One region of the Actinomadura gamaensis genome, then DNA from elsewhere that is predicted to be linked to it. Evidence: riboswitches for the same ligand, from Rfam matches in the RefSeq annotation. Region 1 holds a riboswitch; the other holds the start of a gene.

What was found. A riboswitch is a leader RNA that binds a small molecule or an ion and turns the genes downstream of it on or off. The one in region 1 is predicted to bind cobalamin.
Region 2: linked by a shared signal. The riboswitch ahead of cobN (cobaltochelatase subunit CobN) and the one ahead of ACFPCY_RS02460 (CbtB domain-containing protein) in region 1 are both predicted to bind cobalamin.

What each region holds. Positions count from the first base shown of each region.
Region 1 is NZ_JBHSIT010000001.1:534,685-541,704, reverse strand. Features, by position in the region: gene cimA (citramalate synthase) at 1-1,399, opposite strand, end outside; gene ACFPCY_RS02470 (branched-chain amino acid aminotransferase) at 1,798-2,901, opposite strand; gene ACFPCY_RS02465 (3-isopropylmalate dehydrogenase) at 3,072-4,127, opposite strand; cobalamin riboswitch at 4,223-4,411, shown strand; gene ACFPCY_RS02460 (CbtB domain-containing protein) at 4,443-4,667, shown strand; gene ACFPCY_RS02455 (CbtA family protein) at 4,667-5,407, shown strand; gene ACFPCY_RS02450 (MBL fold metallo-hydrolase) at 5,445-6,236, opposite strand; gene ACFPCY_RS02445 (MerR family transcriptional regulator) at 6,283-6,702, shown strand; gene ACFPCY_RS02440 (helix-turn-helix domain-containing protein) at 6,840-7,020, opposite strand, start outside.
Region 2 is NZ_JBHSIT010000009.1:240,882-247,901, reverse strand. Features, by position in the region: gene ACFPCY_RS29220 (Scr1 family TA system antitoxin-like transcriptional regulator) at 1-31, opposite strand, end outside; gene ACFPCY_RS29215 (ArsR/SmtB family transcription factor) at 103-360, shown strand; gene ACFPCY_RS29210 (RNA polymerase sigma factor) at 369-1,604, opposite strand; gene ACFPCY_RS29205 (YciI family protein) at 1,601-1,927, opposite strand; cobalamin riboswitch at 2,243-2,367, shown strand; gene cobN (cobaltochelatase subunit CobN) at 2,426-6,061, shown strand; gene ACFPCY_RS29195 (TIGR03621 family F420-dependent LLM class oxidoreductase) at 6,226-7,020, opposite strand, start outside.

The DNA of each region.
Region 1 (7,020 bases):
GGACCTTGTAGTCGGTCAGCTCCATCCGGGCGAGCTCGGGGTAGAGCTGGCCGAGGGCGAGCCGCAGCGCGTTGTCGAGCGCGTTGACGGGGCCGTTGCCTTCGCCGGTGGCGATGATCCGCTCGCCCTTCGCGTGGATCTTCACGGTGGCCTCGGAGACCATCGAGCCGTCCGGGCGGCGCTCCACGATCGTCCGCCACGACTCGACGTCGAAGTGGCGCGGCCGGACGCCGGTCAGCTCCTCGCGCAGCAGCAGCTCGAACGACGCGTCGGCGGCCTCGAACGTGTGGCCGGTGGACTCCAGGTCCTTCACCCGCGAGACGACGGCGGCGGCGCGCTCGCCGGACAGGTCGTAGCCGAGCTCGCGGCCCTTGAGCTCGACCGACGCGCGTCCGGCCATGCTGGAGACGAGCATCCGCATGTCGTTGCCGACGGCGGCGGGGTCGATGTGCTGGTAGAGGTCCGGATCGACCTTGATCGCGGACGCGTGCAGGCCCGCCTTGTGCGCGAACGCCGACAGCCCGACGTAGGGCTGCTGCGAGGTCGGCGCGACGTTGGTGACCTCGGAGACGGCGTGCGCGATCCGGGTCATCTGCGCGAGCTGCTCGTCGCTGACGAGCCGCATCCCGCGCTTGAGCTGGAGGTTCCCGACGAGCGTGAACAGGTTGGCGTTGCCGCTGCGCTCGCCGTAGCCGTTGGCGCAGCCCTGCACGTGCGTCGCGCCCGCCCGGACGGCGGCGAGCGAGTTGGCGACCGCGCAGCCCGAGTCGTCGTGGCAGTGGATGCCGACGCGCGCGCCGGCCGAGACCACGTCGTGGACGACGTCGGCCAGCTCGTCCGGCAGCATGCCGCCGTTGGTGTCGCAGAGCGCGACGACATCGGCCCCGGCCTCGGCCGCGGTCCGGACGACCTCCAGCGCGTAGGCGCGGTTGGCCTTGTAGCCGTCGAAGAAGTGCTCGGCGTCCAGGAAGACGCGTCGGCCCTCCGCACGCAGGTGGGAGACCGTGTCGCGGATCATCGCGAGGTTCTCCTCCAGGGTCGTGCGGAGGGCCAGCTCGACGTGCCGGTCGTGGCTCTTCGCCACGAGCGTCACGACGGACGCACCCGAGTCGCGCAGGGCGGCCACCTGAGGGTCGTCGGCGGCCTTCACACCGGCCCGGCGGGTCGCGCCGAACGCGGTGAGCTGCGCGTTCTTCAGTTCGAGCTCGGTCCGAGCACGGCGGAAGAACTCGGTGTCCTTGGGGTTGGCGCCCGGCCAGCCGCCCTCGATGAAGCCCACGCCGAGCGCGTCGAGGTGACGCGCCACGGCGAGCTTGTCGGTCACGGAGAGGTTGAGGCCCTCCTGCTGCGAGCCGTCACGCAGCGTGGTGTCGTACACGTGGAATGCGTCGCCCTGCATGTGGGATCAGCCCTTCGAGGGTGGGCGGGACCGCGCCGGAAAACGAAAAGACCCCTCACGGGCGTGAGAGGTCTGCGCGCCGGCGGTGTTCCGTCAGTTGCCGGCGCGCCAGCCAATAATCACGAGGCTGTGGCGCATGATGCCCCGATCATGCCACAGCCGTCTCAAAAACACCAACTGCCGTCTCACGTGTCGAGACGAAATCGGGGCGACACGGTGAAACGGCAGCCGGCGGACGAGCATCGGGCCCCGGGAAACGGCCTGGCCCGGCCCTCACGGGGACGAGCCTCAGGCGTCACGGCGACGGCTCTCAGGCGTCACGGGGACGCATGCCAGGCGTCCCTGTGGACGGAGGTCAGGCGTCCCGGGGAAAGGTGACAGGTGTCCCGGGACGGAGGTCAGGCGATCTTGTGGACCCAGCCGTAGCGGTCCGGGCGGTGGCCGAACTGGATGCCGATGAGCTCCTCGCGCAGCCGCATGGAGATCTCGCCGGGCTCGCCGTCGCCGATCTTCCACTCGCGGTCGGTGCCCTTCACCGCGCCGACCGGGCTGATGATCGCGGCGGTGCCGCAGCCGAAGACCTCGGTCAGCTCGCCGGACTCGCAGCCCCGCTGCCACTCGTCGATGTCGATCTTGCCCTCCTCGACCTGGATGCCGAGGTCGGGCGCGAGCTTCAGCATCGAGTCGCGGGTGATGCCCGGCAGCAGCGTGCCGGTGAGCGCCGGGGTGAGGATGCGCGGCTGCGGGCCGGCGCCGTAGACGAACATCAGGTTCATCGAGCCGACCTCCTCGACCCAGCGGTGCTCCACGGCGTCCAGCCAGACGACCTGGTCGCAGCCGTGCGCGACGGCCTGGGCCTGCCCGGCGAAGGACGCGGCGTAGTTGCCTCCGGTCTTCGCCGCGCCGGTGCCGCCGGGGGCGGCGCGGGTGTAGTCCTGCGACAGCCAGACGGTGACCGGCTTGATGCCGCGCGCGTAGTAGTTCCCCGACGGGGACGCGATGATCATGAACAGGTACTCGTCCGCCGGCTGGTTGACGCCGAGCAGGCGGGTGGTGGCGAACATGAACGGGCGCAGGTAGAGGCTGTGGCCCTCGCTGGTGGGGACCCAGTCGCGGTCGGTCGCGACGAGCAGTTCCAGGGCCTCGACGAACAGCTGCTCCGGGATCTCCGGCATCGCCATCCGCTGCGCGGAGGCGTTCATCCGGGCGGCGTTGGCGTAGGGGCGGAAGGTGACGATGGAGCCGTCCGCCTGCCGGTAGGCCTTCAGGCCCTCGAACAGCTCCTGCGCGTAGTGCAGCACCTGGGAGGCCGGGTCGAGCGCGATCGGGCCGTACGGCTGGAGCTTGGCGTCGTGCCAGCCCCGGTCCTTGTGGTAGCGGATCGTGATCATGTGGTCCGTGAAGTACCGGCCCCATCCGGGATCGGCCAGGATGGCCGCGCGGTCCTCCGCCGAGACGGGGTTCTCGTTCCGCGTGATCTCGAAGTCCAGGGTCGTGCTCATCGTGGGTGTCCTCTCCCGGATCGCCAGGCGGCTCCGTTGCCGTCCGACCTTCCCTAGTCCCTATTGTCGTACTTCGTCCAGACCCGGCTCTCCACCCACGGCGAGCACGACGAAAAACCGGGCGCGCCGTGAGGTCGGCGCGCCCGGTCATGGCTGGTCGGCGAGCGCGCCTACCCGGCTACTCGCTTGGCGATGGCGTCGCCGATCTGCGCGGTGGACCGGACGCCCGCGCCCCCGCGCTCGATCAGGTCCTCGGCGACGGCGGACTCGACGCGGCGCGCGGCCGCGTCCTCGCCGAGATGGTCGAGCAGCATCACGACCGACAGGATAGTCGCCGTCGGGTCCGCCTTGCCCTGCCCGGCGATGTCCGGGGCGCTGCCGTGCACCGGCTCGAACATCGACGGCGCGGTGCCGTCGGGGTTGACGTTGCCGGACGCGGCGAGCCCGATGCCGCCCGCGACGGCCGCGCCGATGTCGGTGATGATGTCGCCGAACAGGTTGTCGGTCACGATCACGTCGAACCGCTGCGGCTGGTTCACGAAGAACATCGTCGCCGCGTCGACGTGGCAGTAGTCGGTCTCGACCTGCGGGTACTCCTCGCCGACGCGCTTGAGCGTGCGCTGGTAGAGGTCGCCCGCGTAGGCGAGGACGTTGTCCTTGTGGACGAGCGTGAGCTTCTTGCGCGGACGCGCCGCGGCCTGCTCGAACGCGTACCGGATCACCCGCTCGACGCCGAAGGCGGTGTTGACGCTCTCCTGCGTGGCGATCTCGTGCGGGGTGCCCTTGCGGATCACGCCGCCCGTCCCGGCGTAGAGGCTCTCGGTGCCCTCGCGGACGACGAGCATGTCGATGTCGTCCGGGCCGACGCCCGCGAGCGGGGACGTCGCGCCGGGCAGCAGCTTCACCGGGCGGAGGTTCGCGTAGTGGTCGAACTCGAACCGGGTGCGCAGCAGCAGGCCGCGCTCCAGCAGCCCGGACGGCACGGACGGGTCGCCGATCGCGCCGAGCAGGATGACGTCCTGGTCGCGCAGCTCCGCGAGGACCGAGTCCGGAAGGACCTCGCCGGTGCGGTGGTAGCGCGCCGCGCCGAGGTCGTATTCGGTCTGCTCGAAACTCAGGTCGTGGGCGGGGGCGACGGCGTCGAGGACCTTCAACCCCTCGGCGACGACCTCCGGGCCGATCCCGTCACCGGGAATGGCCGCGAGTCGGATGCTGCGGGAAGCCATGCGGGGACTCTACCGCAACGTCTCATCCAATGAGCAATGGTCTCACCCCCTGAGACAGGACAGAACGGTGTGACTTGACGTCGCATCCCCCAAAGGGGACGCTTCGCCTGACAAGTTCACATCGAGGCGACGGTGCGCAGGAACCCGGTGCGATTCCGGGACGGTCCCGCCACTGTGACCAGGGAGCCTCCCCCGCGTGCGACCACGGCCGGAAGACCGGCTGGAAGGTCGGCGGGAGGCGCCGATCTGGGAGTCAGGACACTGACCCGTCGTCCTCCCGCAACCGGGGCGAGTGAACCCCGTGAGGAGACCCAGATGGCCCAGTCCGCCGTTCCCGAGCAGCGCGCCGCCCAGCAGCCGGTGCCGCTGCGCGTCCCCGTCCGCGACATCCTGCCCTGGGCGGTGTTCGCCGCCGTGCTCGGGCTCGTCCTGATCTACTTCGTCGGCGCCGAGCAGGGCGCGACCTCCCTGTTCTCCGGCACCTGGGTGCACGAGTTCACCCACGACGGCCGGCACCTGCTCGGCTTCCCCTGCCACTGATGGCGGCGGACGTCACCGCCGCCCCGCGCCCGATGACCATGCGTTCCCTGCTCGTGCGGGGGATGCTGGCCGGGCTGGCCGGGGCGGCGCTGGCCCTGGTCGTCGCGTGGGTCTACGGCGAGCCGCAGGTGGGGAACGCGATCGCGTTCGAGGAGTCGCACGCCGACCACGGCGCCGGGCACGAGGAGGAGATCGTGTCCCGGGCCGTGCAGAAGACGGCCGGCCTGATCACCGCGGTCGGCTTCTACGGCGTCGCGATCGGCGGCCTGTTCGCGATCGCGTTCGCCTTCGCCTACGGACGCCTCGGCGCCCTGCACGCGCGCGCGACGGCGGCCGTCGTCGCGCTGCTCGGCTTCGTCGCCGTCGAGGGCGTGCCGTTCCTGAAGTACCCGGCCACTCCCCCGGCGGTCGGCAACCCGACCACCATCGGCGGCCGGACGGCCCTGTACTTCGGCATGGTCGCGATCGGCATCGCCACGGTCGTCGCGGCGGTGATCATCTGCCGCCGCCTCACCCCGCGCCTGGGCACCTGGAACGCGGTGACCGTGTCGGCGATCGGTTTCGTCCTGGTCAACGCGGTGCTCTTCCAGATCACCCCGAAACCGGACGCGATCCCCGACCACTTCCCGGCTAGGACGCTCTGGGAATTCCGCATGGCGTCCCTGGGCATGCAGGCCGTCCTGTGGGCGACGATGGGACTGCTCTTCGGCTGGCTGACCGAACGAGCCGTCCGCAAGTAGCACCGGCGAGGGGGCCGGCGTCGTCGCCGACCCCCTTTCAGCGGTACCGGGCCAGTTCCCACGGGTCATGGGCCGAGAAGACCTCGACCTCGTCCCCGTGGTCGCGGACCAGTTCCCGCAACCGCGCCTGCGTGCCGAGCCGCAGGTCGGCATGGACCTGCGAGTTGGTCTGGACGAGATCCATGAGCGGATGCGGCTCCTTCTCGTCCTGCATCTCGCGGTGGTAGTAGTACGCGTCCCCGCAGTGCAGCAGCCATTTGTCGCCGTCCCGCACGGCCACCCCCGCGTGCCCCTGAGTGTGCCCACCGAGCGGGACGAGCCTGATCTCCGACGGCAGGCCGTCCAGGGCGAACGCGCCGAACCCGAACCACCGCTCGCCGGGCGTCCCGTCATAAGTCACCCACTTGGGCCCATGCGCCCAATGCGCCGGCCGGTACCGGGAAGCATTTCCCGCTAGCGCCGCGTCCCGCTCGGCCGCCAGCACGTGAACGGACGCGTCCGGGAAGTCGGGCAGGCCCCCGCAGTGATCGACGTCGAGATGGGTGACGACGACGTGCCGCACATCGGACGCCTCGTACCCGAGCCTCTCGACCTGCCGGATCGCCGTCTCGGACTCCTCCAGCACAGGGGCGGTCATGGCGACCCACTCCGCCCCGAGCGTCCCGTCCGGATCGCGGACATCCCCAAGCCCCAAGCCCGTCTCGACCAGCACAAGCCCTTCCTCGGTCTCGACGAGCAGACAGTGGTTCACCGCACGCGCAGGAGAAGGCCCTTCATAGGTGGCCTCGATCGTGGTCATGGAACCGCAGTTCAGGTGATGGATTCTCATGCGGGCTATGCTGCGACTTGAAGCGCGGTTCAAGTCAAGGAGCCTCATGACGGACGATCTGCTCGACATCGCCGAAGTGGCCCAGCGCGCCGGGCTCGCCCCGTCCGCCCTGCGCTTCTACGAGAAGAAAGGCCTAATCGAACCCGCCGGACGCAACGGCCTCCGCCGCACCTACCGTCCGGACATTCTCGAACGCCTGGGCCTGATCACCTGCGCCCGCAGCGCCGGCTTCACCATCGCCGAGATCTCCGGCTTCCTCGCGGCCCGCCCCGGCGACACCGCCATCCGCGACCGCATGGCCGCCAAAGCCCGCACCCTGGACGACCAGATAGCCCAGCTCACCCGCCTACGCGACAGCCTCCAACACGCCTCGACCTGCGACCACGACCCGGTAGTGGACTGCCCCGACTTCAAACGCGCGATCGGCCGCGTCCCGACCGTCCCGTCCCGACAGTGCGCACACTAACGACCCGAGCAGGCCTGGGCACGAATGATCGACCACTCCCGGCCTGTAGCGCGCGCTCGACGGCGGCGCTTTCTGCGTTCTCGGTCACGCAGACCATTCAGCCGCATGCTCGCAGGAAGGCCCAGGAACGCGGTGTCCTAGTCGAGGCCGAGTTCGCCGACCAGTGACCGGATTGTCGGCGAGGGGCGGGTGGTGATCTCCCGGACCTCGGCTACGAGGGAGCGGGCGATGGCCTGGTGGCGGAACCAGACGCGCGAGGTGGCGCGCGCCTCGGCGAGGCGGGTCTCGGCCGCGCGCGGCTGGCGCGCGTCCACGTGG
Region 2 (7,020 bases), on a different contig from region 1:
CGAGCAGCCGCTCGCGCTCACCGCCCACCACGCCGTAGGCGCCGAGGACGGCCGGCCGTAGGCGCCGAGGACGGCCGCCTCCAGCAGATCCTCGAAGCGCTGGTGGACCCGGTCCGCCGCAGCATCGTCAGCCGGCTCTGGGACGCCGCGACCGACATCCCCTGCGGCGGCTTCGACCTCCCGGTCAGCAAATCCACGGCCACGCACCACTTCAACGTCCTCCGCGAAGCGGGCCTGATCAGGCAGTACTACGTGGGCACCTCACGCCTGAACGCCCTCCGCAAAGAAGACCTGGAAGAGGCGTTCCCCGGCCTCCTGACCGCCATCGTCACCGCCGACCTCGAAACGGCCCCCGCCTGACCCCGGCGTCAGTGCAGCTGGTCGCGGCGGCGGGTCAGGTAGGCGGTTTCGGCGGTGTTGCCTGCCAGGGCGATGGCCTTGTCGTAGGCCGCGCGGGACTCCCGGCCGCGGCCCAGACGGCGGAGCAGGTCGGCGCGGGTGGCGTGGTAGGCGTGGTAGCCGTCCAGGCGGGGTTCCAGGCGGTCGACGGCCGCCAGGGCCACTTCCGGGCCGTCCAGTTCGGCCAGTGCGACGGCCCGGTTGAGGACGACGATCGGGGACGGGTCGAGGCGGACGAGCCGGTCGTACAGGGCGAGGATCTGCGACCAGTCGGTGTCGCGGACGTCGCGGGCGGAGGTGTGGACGGCGTTGATCGCGGCGAGGATCTGGTAGCGGCCCGGGGGCGTTCCGGCGGCGGCAGCGGCGAGGCGCTCGCGGACCAGCCGGTGCCCCTCGGCGATCAGCGCCGCGTCCCAGGATCCGCGGTCCTGCTCGGCCAGGGACACCAGTTCGCCGCCGGACGAGACCCGCGCGGTGCGCCGGGCCTCGGTGAGCAGCATCAGGGCCAGCAGCCCGGCCACCTCGCCGTCGTCCGGCAGCAGGACGCGGATCAGGCGGGTGAGCCGGATCGCCTCGGCCGTCAGGTCGAGGCGGACGGGGTCGGTGCCGGGGCCGGTCGCCAGGTAGCCCTCGTTGAACACCAGGTACAGGACGGCGAGCACGCCGCCGACGCGGGCCGGGAGGTCCCCGGCGGACGGCACCCGGTAGGGGATGCGGGCCGCCTTGATCTTGGCCTTCGCGCGGGTGATCCGCTGTTCCAGCGTCGTCTCGCGCACCAGGAAGGCGCGGGCGATCTCGGCGACGGTCAGCCCCCCGACCATGCGCAGCGTCAGCGCCACGCGGGCCTGCGGCGCCAGCGCCGGATGGCAGCAGGTGAAGATCAGCCGGAGCCGGTCGTCGTCGATCGCGCCGAGCGGCTCGGGCGCGCCGCGGTCGTACACCATCCGAGCCTCCCTGTGCTTGTCGTCGCGCTTGCTCTCGCGCCGGATCCGGTCGATGGCCTTGCGGTTGGCGGTGGTGGTCAGCCAGGCGCCGGGGTTGGGCGGGACGCCGTCCTCCGGCCACCTCTGGACGGCGGTCGCGAACGCCTCCGCGGCGGCCTCCTCGGCGAGGTCGAGGTCACCGAAACGCCTGGTCAGGGCGGCGACCACCCGGGCCCACTCCGCGCGGTGGGCCCGGGAGACCGCCTCGTCGGTCCCGCTCACAGGAACGGACGCACCTCGACCTTCCGGTTGCACCGTTTCGACCCCTCCGCGGCGAGTTCCAGCGCCACGTCGAGGTCGGGCGCCTCGATGATCCAGAAGCCCGCGAGGAACTCCTTGGACTCCACGAAGGGCCCGTCGGTGAACAGCGGCTCCTCGCCCCGGTTGTCGATCACGGTGGCCGTGTCCGGGACGGCGAGGCCGCCGGCGAACACCCAGTGCCCGTCCTTCTGGAGCCGGTCGTTGAACACGTCGATCGCGGCTTGCTCCTCAGGGACGGCGAGAACGTCGGGCCGGTCGTGGATCACGGAGAGCAGATACTGCATCGGCGATCATCTCCTGCGGTGTCGGGGGAAGCGCGGCCTCCATGATCGCGCTTCCCGCCCTCAGCGCCACCCCTCGCAGGCGGCCCTCACCCTTCCGACGAACACGACCGCCCCGTCCCGACACCCCGGCCGGAGAATTCCCGGGGGCAAGCGGAACGCCCGGCCTCGGCTAGGTGAGGTCGGGCGTTCCGGCCGGTCGAGCTTCCCCACTCGCCGACACAGGGAAGGTTACGCCTTGGCGGGGCCGGGGGCCACTGGAATCGCGGGGGTGAGGTCAACGTGGCGGTTCCGTAGACTGGCGCGGCGACGGCGGGCGAGGAATCCGGTGCGAGTCCGGAGCTGTCCCGCAACTGTCACCGGGGAGTCCCCCCTCACGCAAGGTCACGGCGGCGACGCTGGAAGGCCGGGGCGGGGGCGGTGATCCGGAAGCCAGGAGACTCCGCGCCGTCGCGGCCCTTCACCCGAGCCGGGGCGCGGACCCCGTTGGAGGCATCGCCGATGCGTGCTCTGTTGCTGTCCACCGCCGACACCGAACTGCTCGCCGCCCGCGCGGCGGACGCCGGGTGGGCGACCGCGAACCCCGCGCGGGTCGCCGTCGAGGAGCTGGCGTCGCTGACCGACGGCGTCGATGTCGTCGTGGTGCGGCTGCTGGGAGGGCGGAAGACCTGGGCGCCGGGCGTGGACGCCCTGGCCGCGAGCGGGTTGCCCGTCGTGTTCCTCGGCGGAGAGGCCGACCCGGACGCCGAGTTGATGGCCCTTTCCACGGTGCCGCCGGGAGTCGCCGCCGAGGCGCTCGCCTATCTGCGCGAGGGGGGCGTCGAGAACCTGCGGCAGCTCGCCTTCTTCCTGTCGGACACCGTGCTGCTGACGGGGGAAGGCTTCGACGCTCCCGTCGCCATGCCTTCCTTTGGCGTGCATGGTGAATACGCGCGGGTGGACGGGCGTCCCACGGTCGGTGTCGTTTTCTACCGGGCGCATGAGCTTTCGGGGAACACGGCATTCGTCGATGTTCTGTGCCGGCAGATCGAACGGGCCGGAGCGAATGCCCTGCCGGTCTTCTGCGGGTCGTTGCGAGGGGCCGATCCGGAGCTGATGGCATTGCTCGGGCAGTGCGATGCGGTCATCGCCACCGTGCTGGCGGCGGGCGGGGCCGTCGCGGCCGACGCCAGCGCGGGGGGTGACGAGGACTCGTGGGACGCGGGGGCTCTCGCCACGCTGGACGTGCCGGTCGTCCAGGGGCTCTGCCTCACGTCGTCGCGCCAGGCATGGGACGAGTCGGACGCCGCCCTCGTCCCGATGGACGCGGCCATGCAGGTCGCCATTCCCGAGTTCGACGGACGCATCATCTCCGTGCCGTTCTCGTTCAAGGAACTCGGCCCCGACGGGATTCCGGTGTACGCGGCCGATGAGGAACGGGCCGCGCGGGTCGCCGGGATCGCGGTTCGGCATGCGCGGCTCAAGCACATCCCGAATGGCGAGAAGCGGGTGGCGCTGGTTCTGTCGTCGTATCCGACCAAGCACGCTCGGGTCGGAAACGCAGTGGGGCTCGATACGCCCACGTCCGCCGTCCGGATGCTTCGGCAGATGGCCGAGGCCGGGTATTACCTGGGTGAGGACCATTCGCTTTGGAAGAACCCCGACACGGGCGATGACCTCATTCATTCGCTCATCGCCGCCGGTGGGCACGACGTCGAGTGGCTGACCGAAGAGCAGTTGGCGAAGGCTCCGGCGCGGGCGTCGCTGGCGTCCTACCGGACGTGGTTCGAGGCGCTGCCGGAGTCGCTGCGCGAGGGCGTCCGGCAGCACTGGGGCGAGCCGCCCGGCGAGCTGTACGTGGACGGCGACGACATCGTGCTCGCGTCGCTGCGGTTCGGGAACGTCGTGCTGATGATCCAGCCGCCGCGCGGGTTCGGCGAGAACCCGGTCGCGATCTACCACGATCCGGACCTGCCGCCCTCGCACCACTACCTGGCCGCGTACCGGTGGCTGGACCTGGAGTTCGGCGCGGACGCGGTCGTCCACCTGGGCAAGCACGGGACGCTGGAGTGGCTGCCGGGCAAGGGGCTCGGGCTGTCGGACGGCTGCGCCCCGGACGGCGTGCTCGGCGACCTGCCGCTCGTCTACCCGTTCATCGTGAACGACCCGGGCGAGGGCACGCAGGCGAAGCGGCGCGGGCACGCGACCGTCGTCGATCATCTCGTGCCGCCGATGGCGCGCGCCGACACCTACGGTGACCTGGCCAAACTCGAACAGCTACTGGACGAGTACGCCACCGTGAACGATCTGGACCCGGCGAAGCTCCCGGCCGTCCGGGCGCAGATATGGACGCTGATCCAGGCCGCGCAGCTCCACCACGACCTCCACCAGGAGGACATGCCGGACGCGGACGACTTCGACGACTTCGTCATGCACATCGACGGCTACCTGTGCGAGATCAAGGACGTCCAGATCCGGGACGGCCTGCACATCCTCGGGCAGGAGCCGCGGGACGAGGCGCGCGTCAACCTCGTCCTCGCCGTGCTGCGCGCCTCGCAGGTGTGGGGCGGCGTCGCCGGGGCGATGCCGGGCCTGCGGGCGGCGATCGCGGCGCGGCACGGGCTGGACGAGAAGGCGCTGCTCGCCGAGCCGGGCGCGGTCGTGAACGCGCTCGGCGGACGGACCGCGTCCGATGTGATCGACATCCTGGAGGAGACCGCGCGGCGGCTCGTCCAGGCGATGGAGGACGGCGGCTGGGACCCGGCGCGGGCCCGCGCGGTCGCCGCCGAGGTGCTGGACGGGGACGTGCCGGACGTCGTCCGCCTGCTGGAGTTCGCCGCGTCCGAGGTCGTCCCGCGGCTGGACGCCACGCGCGACGAGATCGGGGCCGTGCTGCACGCGCTCGACGGCGGCTACGTGCCCGCCGGGCCGTCCGGGTCGCCGACGCGGGGGCTGGTCAACGTGCTGCCGACCGGCCGGAACTTCTACTCGGTGGACCCGAAGGCCATCCCGTCCCGCAACTCGTGGGACGTCGGCGTCGCCCTCGCCGACTCGCTGGTCAAGCGTCACCTGGACGACACGGGAGAGTACCCGTCCAGCGTGGGCCTGACCGTGTGGGGCACGTCCGCGATGCGCACCCAGGGCGACGACATCGCCGAGGTGCTCGCGCTGATCGGGTGCCGTCCGGTCTGGGACGACGCGTCCCGGCGGGTGACCGGCTTCGAGATCGTCCCGCTGGAGGAGCTGGGCCGCCCGCGCATCGACGTGACGCTCCGCATCTCCGGCTTCTTCCGCGACGCGTTCCCGCACGTCATCGCGCTGATCGACGACGCGATCGGGGCGGTGGCCGCGCTGGACGAGCCGTCCGACCGCAACTTCCTGCGCCGCCACGCCGTCGAGGACCACGCGGAGCACGGCGACTGGCGGCGCGCGACGACCCGCATCTTCGGTTCCAAGCCCGGCGCGTACGGGGCGGGCCTGCTGCCGCTCATCGACGCCCGCAACTGGCGGGACGACGCCGACCTCGCCGAGGTCTACGCCGTCTGGGGCGGCTACGCCTACGGCCGGGGCCTGGACGGCCGCGAGGCGCGGACCGACATGGAGGCGACCTTCCGCCGCATCTCGGTCGCGGCGAAGAACCAGGACACCCGCGAGCACGACATCGTCGACTCCGACGACTACTTCCAGTACCACGGCGGGATGGTCGCGATGGTCCGGTCCCTGACCGGCCGGAACCCGGCCGCGTACGTCGGCGACTCGGCCCTGCCCGAGCAGGTCAGGACGCGGACGCTCGCCGAGGAGACGCACCGCGTCTTCCGGGCCCGCGTCGTCAACCCGCGCTGGATCGCCGCGATGCGCCGGCACGGCTACAAGGGCGCGTTCGAGCTCGCCGCCACCGTCGACTACCTGTTCGGCTACGACGCGACCGCCGGCGTCGTGGACGACTGGATGTACGAGACGCTCGCCAAGGAGTACGTCTTCGACCCGGAGAACCGGGCCTTCATGGAGAAGTCCAACCCGTGGGCGCTGCGCGGCGTCACCGAACGCCTCCTCGAAGCGGCCGACCGGAACCTCTGGGCCGAGCCCGACCCCGAGACCCTCGACCGGCTCCGCCAGACCTACCTCGACCTGGAAGGCGACCTGGAGGACGCCGAGTAGCGCGGTAGCCCGACTAACGCGGTCGCCCGAGTAGCGCGGTAGCCCGACTAACGCGGTCGCCCGAGTAACGCGGTCGCCCGAGTAACGCGGTCGCCCGGCGGACGCGGCCGGTCCCGGGGTCCGGGGCTTGAACCTGGACCCGGCCCGGCCGCGTCCACGCCCGGCTACTCCAGCTCCCGGACGCGCTTGATGATCGGCCCGAAGACCTCCATGTGCGGCCGCCGGATCGTGACGTAGGAGAACCCGTACCGTTCGCGGTTCTCCAGCAGTCGGCGCGCGATCTGCTCCTCCGTGCCGATGAGCATGAAGGGCGTGTCGAGCGCGTGCTCGGCGTCCTCGACGAGGAAGTGCGGTTCCCGCGCGGCGGCGATGCGTTCGGCGACCGCGCGGCGGTCGCCGGTCACCTCGACGTGCAGGACGAAACTGTTCACCTCGATCTCGTCGAAGCGCGAACCGGCCTCGGCGCGGAGGAATTCCACGCCTTTGTCCGCCTCTTCGGAGGTGATGAACCGGAGCGTTCCGGGTTCCTCTCCCGGCACCTGGAAACGGCCTCCGAAACTGGCGATGTCGGCGATCGCCGCGGCGATTCCCAGCGCCCTGCGGCTCGCGCCGCCGACCAGGAGCGGCGGCGGTTCCAGGCCGTGCTCCTCCGCGAGCAGACCCTTCATCTCCCCGACCGTCGCCGCGACGAGATCCATTCGCCGCTCGAACGGATGCCAGGGAATCCGGGCGGCGTCGTACTGGGCCTTGACGATGCCCGACCCGATCCCGAGCTCGAACCGGCCCTCGGTCAGCCGGACGAGCGTCGCGACCTCGCGCGCCAGGATCGAGGGGTTCCAGTAGCCGATGTTCAGCACGTGCGTGCCGACGTGGAGCCGCCGCGAGGCGAACGCGGTCGCCATGAGCACCGAGAACGGTGAGGAGCGGCCGGGTCCGAGATGGTCGACGGCGAGCGCCAC